DNA from 2 places in the Pseudomonas sp. S3_B11 genome. Region 1 is predicted to be linked to the other one. Evidence: predicted binding sites of a transcription regulator. Region 1 holds the regulator's gene; the other holds the start of a gene.
What was found. The regulator FliA, encoded in region 1, starts transcription of late flagellar genes. The targets are predictions, from matches to a motif close to CTAAAGTTTNNNNNNNNNNNGCCGNTAA.

Region 1 (3,409 bases):
GATCTCTTCATCGGCGCCGAAGCTCATTAATGGCTGCTCCTAAAACAGGGCTAAAACTCAGAATCCAAGGCTGGACAGCAAATCGTCCACATCGTCCTGACCGGACATAACGTCTTCTCTTTTATCGGCATGAATCTGCGGACCTTCACCCTGAGAGAGATGTTTTTGTGGATCTTTTTCAGCAAGCATCGCTTCACGGTCGTGTTCGATGCCTGCAAAGCGGTCTACCTGGCTGGCCATCAACACCAGTTTGAGCAGGTTACTTTCCACTTCGGTGACCAGTTGGGTCACACGCTTGATCACCTGGCCGGTCAGGTCCTGATAGTCCTGAGCCAGCAGAATATCGTTGAGGTTGCTTGCCACCGCGCGGTTCTCGGTGCTGCTGCGCGCCAGGAAACCGTCGACCCGACGGGCCAACTCCCGAAACTCTTCGGCGCCGACTTCGCGCCGCATGAACCGACCCCAGTCGGTGCTCAAGGCCTGGGCTTCTTCGCTCAGGCCGTTGACCAGGGGCGTTGCGCTTTCCACCAGGTCCATGGTGCGGTTGGCCGCGGCCTCGGTCAGCTTGACCACATAACCCAGACGCTCGGTGGCGTCGGTGATCTGCGAGACTTCCTCGGCCTGCGGCATATTCGGGTCGATCTGGAAATTGACAATCGCGCTGTGCAATTCACGCGTGAGCTTGCCCACCTCCTGATACAGACCGCGGTCACGGGTCTGGTTGAGCTCATGGATCATTTGAACCGCATCGCCAAAACGACCTTTTTCAAGGCTGTCGACCAGTTCGCGGGCATGTTTTTTCAGGGTCGATTCGAAATCACCCATTGAAGATTCGTTATCCATAGCTCCCCCGTGGCGCCGTTAACCGATGCGTTCGAAGATTTTTTCAATCTTCTCTTTCAACGCCTGGGCCGTGAAGGGTTTGACCACATAGCCGTTTACACCGGCCTGGGCCGCTTCGATGATCTGCTCGCGCTTGGCTTCGGCAGTGACCATCAGCACCGGAAGATGCTTGAGTTTTTCGTCGGCACGCACCTGGCGCAACAGGTCGATACCGGTCATGCCCGGCATGTTCCAGTCGGTGACCAGAAAATCGAAGTTGCCACTGTGCAACATCGGGAGCGCAGTGGTCCCGTCATCTGCTTCGGCCGTGTTGGTGAACCCAAGGTCACGCAACAGGTTTTTTATGATCCGCCGCATCGTTGAGAAGTCATCAACGATGAGGATTTTCATGTTCTTGTCCAATTCGACCTCCAAGCAGTCTTAAACGCGCCCAGCACCTGGACGCGCCATTTCAATCAATCCGGCACAACACTCGACAACGGTCTGGAGCACCACGGATGGAGACTGGCACAGCACCTGCCAGGCCAGCCTCGTTCGCAGTGTCCCCACACTGCCTGTCAACGCGCTCGCCACTCCCCCAAACGCCCCCGCAAACGGGCCGCGCACTGGCTGTGTAACTGGCTGACCCGCGATTCGCTGACCCCCAGGACCTCACCGATTTCCTTGAGGTTCAGCTCTTCGTCGTAGTACAGCGCCAAGACCAGCCGCTCACGCTCCGGCAAATTGGCAATCGCTTCCGCCAGCGCGCTCTGGAAACGTTCATCTTCCAGGTCACGCGACGGCTCCATGTGAGCACTCGCGTTATCCTCGTGCAGCCCTTCATGTTCGCCGTCCTGCAACAGGTCGTCGAAACTGAACAGGCGGCTGCCCAAGGTATCGTTCAAAATCCCGTAATAATCGTCGAGACTCAACTGGAGTTCGGCCGCAACCTCGTGATCTTTAGCGTCACGCCCGGTTTTAGCTTCAATTGCCCGAATTGCATCACTGACCATGCGGGTATTGCGGTGTACCGAACGCGGCGCCCAATCGCCCTTGCGGACTTCATCGAGCATGGCGCCGCGAATGCGAATACCGGCATACGTCTCGAAACTCGCGCCCTTGCTCGCGTCGTATTTGTTCGACACTTCGAGCAGGCCGATCATGCCCGCCTGGATCAAGTCTTCAACCTGGACACTGGCCGGCAACCGCGCCAGCAAGTGATAGGCGATACGCTTGACCAGTGGCGCGTAACGCTCGATCAATTCGTATTGGGCGTCCCGTGCCGATTTTTTATAGAGATGGTTGTAACCGCTGGCTGTCATAGCACGGGCCCTGCTGTTTGTTGCACAAGACGCTCGACGAAAAATTCCAGATGCCCGCGAGGGTTGGCCGGCAGTGGCCAGGTATCGACCTTCTGGGCGATGGCCTTGAACGCCAGCGCGCATTTGGAGCGTGGAAAGGCTTCATAAACGGCACGTTGCTTCTGGACGGCCTTGCGTACGCTTTCGTCGTAAGGCACTGCGCCGACGTATTGTAGGGCGACGTCCAGGAAGCGATCCGTGACCTTTGTCAACTTGGCGAACAGGTTGCGCCCTTCCTGCGGGCTCTGGGCCATGTTGGCCAGGACACGGAAGCGGTTCATGCCATAGTCGCGGTTAAGCAATTTGATCAGGGCATAGGCGTCGGTGATGGACGTCGGTTCGTCGCAGACCACCAGCAGCACTTCCTGGGCCGCGCGGACGAAACTGACGACCGAGTCACCGATACCGGCTGCGGTGTCGATCACCAGCACATCGAGATTGTCGCCGATGTCGCTGAAAGCCTGGATCAGGCCCGCGTGCTGGGCCGGGGTCAGGTGAACCATGCTCTGGGTGCCTGAGGCTGCCGGCACGATGCGAATCCCGCCCGGCCCCTGCAACAACACGTCACGCAGCTCACAGCGCCCTTCAATCACGTCCGCCAGCGTGCGTTTGGGTGTAAGCCCCAACAACACGTCGACGTTCGCCAGGCCCAGGTCGGCGTCCAGCAGCATGACCCGTCGGCCAAGCTCTGCCAGAGCCAGGGACAAGTTCACTGACACGTTAGTCTTCCCGACGCCACCTTTGCCGCCGGTCACCGCGATCACCTGTACGGGATGCATGCTGCCCATGTTCGTTCTTTACCTTGTCTTACTTAGACGGAGGCCACATTACTGGCTGCGCGTTCGCATACGGAACAATGCATGGCAGACCATCGATGTAGGTACAAAAAATATTCATGATTACCTCAGCCGACCTGCTTGGTCGGGCTGTGGTAGATATCAGCGAACATATCAGCCATGGCTTCTTCGCTGGGTTCTTCCTGCATTTGCACACTCACGGCACGACTGACCAGTTGATGACGGCGCGGCAGATGCAAATCATCCGGGATCCGCGGCCCGTCGGTCAGGTAGGCCACCGGTAATTCATGACCGATCGCCAGGCTCAACACCTCGCCCAGGCTTGCCGTTTCGTCCAGCTTAGTCAGGATGCAGCCGGCCAGCCCGCAGCGTTTGTAGCTGTGGTATGCGGCGGTTAGAACCTGTTTCTGGCTGGTGGTTGCCAACACG
Region 2 (3,409 bases), 3.4 Mb from region 1:
GGTCAGCTTGGGGCATTGCAGCACCTCGCGGACCTTGAATACGTTGATCCCATACATTTGTTGGCCGTCGAGACGGAACAACAACAGCTCCAGGCGATTCTGACCGACCAGCTGAGTGCGCTGGTTTACCGAATCCATTACTCCCGCCATGCCCTGACTCCTACCTAACGCTAATGTGTCCGACGCGCATTCATCACTAAACGGCACGGGGCTTGCTATTGAACCGGCATGAACGCACAAACGACATTTTCTCGACGCCTGACCACTCACTGCCGCCACTGGCTCGGTGCACTGCTGGCTGTCTGCCTGTTCACTTCGGGCGGTCCTGCCCTTGCTGCTGTTCCGGTTACCTTGCCTGATCTCCTTATCGGCGTCACTCAGGGCTTTCTTGAATTCACCGTAGAAGACTATCTGGCTACCAGTCAAACGGAAGGTCGCTACGAAATCGAAGTCAACCAACTCGACCCGCGCCTGCGCATGCCGATGTGCGACAAGGAACTGACTGCTTCGCTGGAGAGCCCGGCCCGGCCCCTGGGACGCGTCACGGTGAAGGTTCGTTGCGACAGCGCCGCGCCCTGGACAGTGTTCGTGCCCGCTCAAGTGCGCCTGTTTCGGGAAATTGTCACCACCACTCGTCCGCTCAAGCGGGCCGGGATCGTCGAGCCCCAGGACGTGATGTTGCGTGAACGGGACATCAGCCAGATCACCCAGGGCTTCCTGACCTCCGTCGATCAGGCCATCGGGCAGAAACTTGTCCGACCAATGGTCGCCGATCAGGTCGTGACGCTGGTGCATCTGGAGCAGGCCGAAGTAGTCCGCAAGGGCGACCAGGTTGTGATCACCGCCCGTACCGGTTCCCTGGCCGTGCGGATGCCTGGCGAGGCCCTGTCCAACGGCGGTATGCGTGAACAGATACGGGTAAAAAACCTCAATTCCCAGCGCGTGATCAAGGCGCAGGTGATGGCCCCGGGCCAAGTGGAAGTGGCGATGTAGTGATCTGGTAGAGGAGGTAGAAAGCTGGCGCTTGATCCCGGTGTTCCCTAGACTGTGCCTTACGCAAAGGCAAGCGCAGACGTGCGCACGTTCATTTCATAAATGAGCCTAAAGTTTTTTTGGGGATGGCCGAAAACATGGCAAGCGTCCAAATACCCAGAGGTTTTTTACCATGGTCATCGATTTCAATCGTTTAAACAGCTCTTCACCGCTGACAGGCACTACGCGTACCAGCGCCACCAAGGAAACCGCCGAAGCCGGCAAATCCGCGCCGCTGCCTACACCAGCCGAACAGGTCAGCAACGGGGAGTCGGTACACCTCAGCAATGAGGCTCAGCAGTTGCAGAAGGTCACTGACAAGCTGCGCGATCAACCTGTCGTCGACAACGCCCGCGTGGCCGAGTTGAAAGCAGCAATCGCCGATGGCAGCTACAAAGTCGACAGCAACCGCGTAGCCAGCAAACTGCTCAACTTCGAAGCCCAGCGCTAGGCCGCCGCCTGCGCCAGGCTTTTGGACGCTAAGACCCAAGGCCAGCCATGCACGACACTCATTTGTTGCAATTGATCATCGACGACTTTGTTCCAGCGCAACAGCTACTGGAATTGTTGCAGGCCGAATCAGTGGCATTGCACGGTCGTGACATGCCTCTGCTGGAGAATATCCTGGCGCAGAAACAGGCCTTGATCATCCTGCTTGACCAGCATGGCCGCAAACGCAGCGAGATCCTCGCCAGCCTCAACCTGCCCGCCAGCCATGAAGGCCTCGAGCAACTGGCCAGCCAGTCGACGATCGGCGATCAGCTGCTGTCCCAGAGCAAAGTACTCAACGACCTGCTCGCTCAATGCCAGGCAACCAACGCTCGCAACGGCCAGTCGATCCTGATGCAGCAGGCCGCCACTGCCAACCAGTTACGCATTCTCAACGGTGGCGAGATCCCGACGCTGTATGACGCTAGCGGTTCAACGGCCAGAATGGTCAAGCATCGCCCGCTCAGCCAGGCATGAAACGAACAATGCCTTCGCTCTATCAACGCGCGATACATGCTGGCAAAATGCCCGCCATTCGTAGTCGTATTTTGCCTGGAGACTGACTCACCGTGTTCAATGCCTCAAACCCGGATGATGCTCCGCAGCCACCCAAGGTCCTCACCACGCCCCTGGAAATCTCCGGCAACCTGCGGATGCTGCAAGAGAGCCACGACCCACTGATCATTACCTTCCACGAACGTAGCCAGCGTTTCCAGAGCTATCTGGTCAACGTCGATCGCGAGACCAACTCCATCGCCCTGGATGAAATGATTCCCCGGGACGGCGAGCGTTTCCTGCTGGCCGGCGAGCCTTTTCGTGTCGAGGGTTTTCATGACGGCGTGCGTATCGCATGGGATGGCAAGGGCCCACTGACCATCGATGAATCCAGCGACGGTCGCTGCTATCGCGGCGCCCTGCCCGACGAAGTGGTCTACCACCAACGTCGCAATGCCTTCCGCGCCGCCCTGAAACTGGCACAACTGGTGAGCGTTGAACTGGGCGGTGACAAGCTCAAGTCCCCGGTGGACGGCAAGCTGCTGGACATCTCCGCCACCGGTTGCAAGTTGCGGTTTGACGGCGACATCACGGAGCGACTGCAATTGGGCCAGGTGTACGAGCGCTTCATTGCGGCCCTGCCGTTTGGCAACATGACCGCGCCAGTCGAGCTGCGTTACCTGCATTTCGAAGAAAGGATCAATACCACGTTCGCCGGCGTACGCTTCCACAACATCAGTGGCCTGGTGCAACGGCAGGTCGAGCGGTTCGTCTACCAGCTCCAACGAGAAGCCCGGCGCTTCGATAAAGACGACCTCTGATTTTCGAGGCAAAAAAACGGGCAGTCCCTTGCGGCGACTGCCCGTTTTTTCATGCCTGCTTCAAGGCCTGGCCTGGGTAAAACTCGGTGTCTCAGGCTCCTCAGGCCCAGTCTCGGCCTCGGTCGCGGTCTCAGTGGCCGGCTCAGGCTCCACGTCCGGATTGGCCGGCGCCTGCATCTGCTCCTGCACCACCTGCTCATCCACTCGCGGATCAAGACACGCCACCAAAGGCGAACTCGACATGCTGTCCGGCATCGCCACGTGATGCAGCGGTGCGTCATCGACCTGATGCAGGTTGGTCACCGCTTTCGGCCGGATCCGCCACACCAGCACCAAGGCGAAGAAAGCGAAAAAGCCGTAGAGCATCTGGCTGCCGAACATTTTCATCAGCACGCCGGCCACCAGCGGCCCGATACTGGCCCCCACGCCGTAGGTCACCAGCAGCATCGCGGTCAGGGACACCCTTCGATCAGCTTCGACGTGGTCGTTGGAAAACGCTACCGCCAGCGGATACAGGCAGAACTGCACCAGCGAACAGAAGAACCCCGCGACGAACAGCACCTCCAGCGGCA

Region 2: flgM (flagellar biosynthesis anti-sigma factor FlgM) is a predicted target of FliA. The motif match lies at 1,102-1,129, and genes of this name have one in related genera.

The regions. Positions count from the first base shown of each region.
Region 1 is NZ_CP162749.1:4,142,004-4,145,412, forward strand. Features, by position in the region: gene AB4O22_RS18570 (chemotaxis protein CheA) at 1-27, opposite strand, end outside; gene AB4O22_RS18575 (protein phosphatase CheZ) at 58-843, opposite strand; gene AB4O22_RS18580 (chemotaxis response regulator CheY) at 862-1,233, opposite strand; gene fliA (RNA polymerase sigma factor FliA) at 1,401-2,144, opposite strand; gene fleN (flagellar synthesis regulator FleN) at 2,141-2,971, opposite strand; gene flhF (flagellar biosynthesis protein FlhF) at 3,088-3,409, opposite strand, start outside.
Region 2 is NZ_CP162749.1:752,069-755,477, reverse strand. Features, by position in the region: gene AB4O22_RS03520 (chemotaxis protein CheV) at 1-150, opposite strand, end outside; gene flgA (flagellar basal body P-ring formation chaperone FlgA) at 229-993, shown strand; gene flgM (flagellar biosynthesis anti-sigma factor FlgM) at 1,166-1,483, shown strand; gene AB4O22_RS03505 (flagella synthesis protein FlgN) at 1,531-1,998, shown strand; gene AB4O22_RS03500 (flagellar brake protein) at 2,091-2,837, shown strand; gene AB4O22_RS03495 (MFS transporter) at 2,898-3,409, opposite strand, start outside.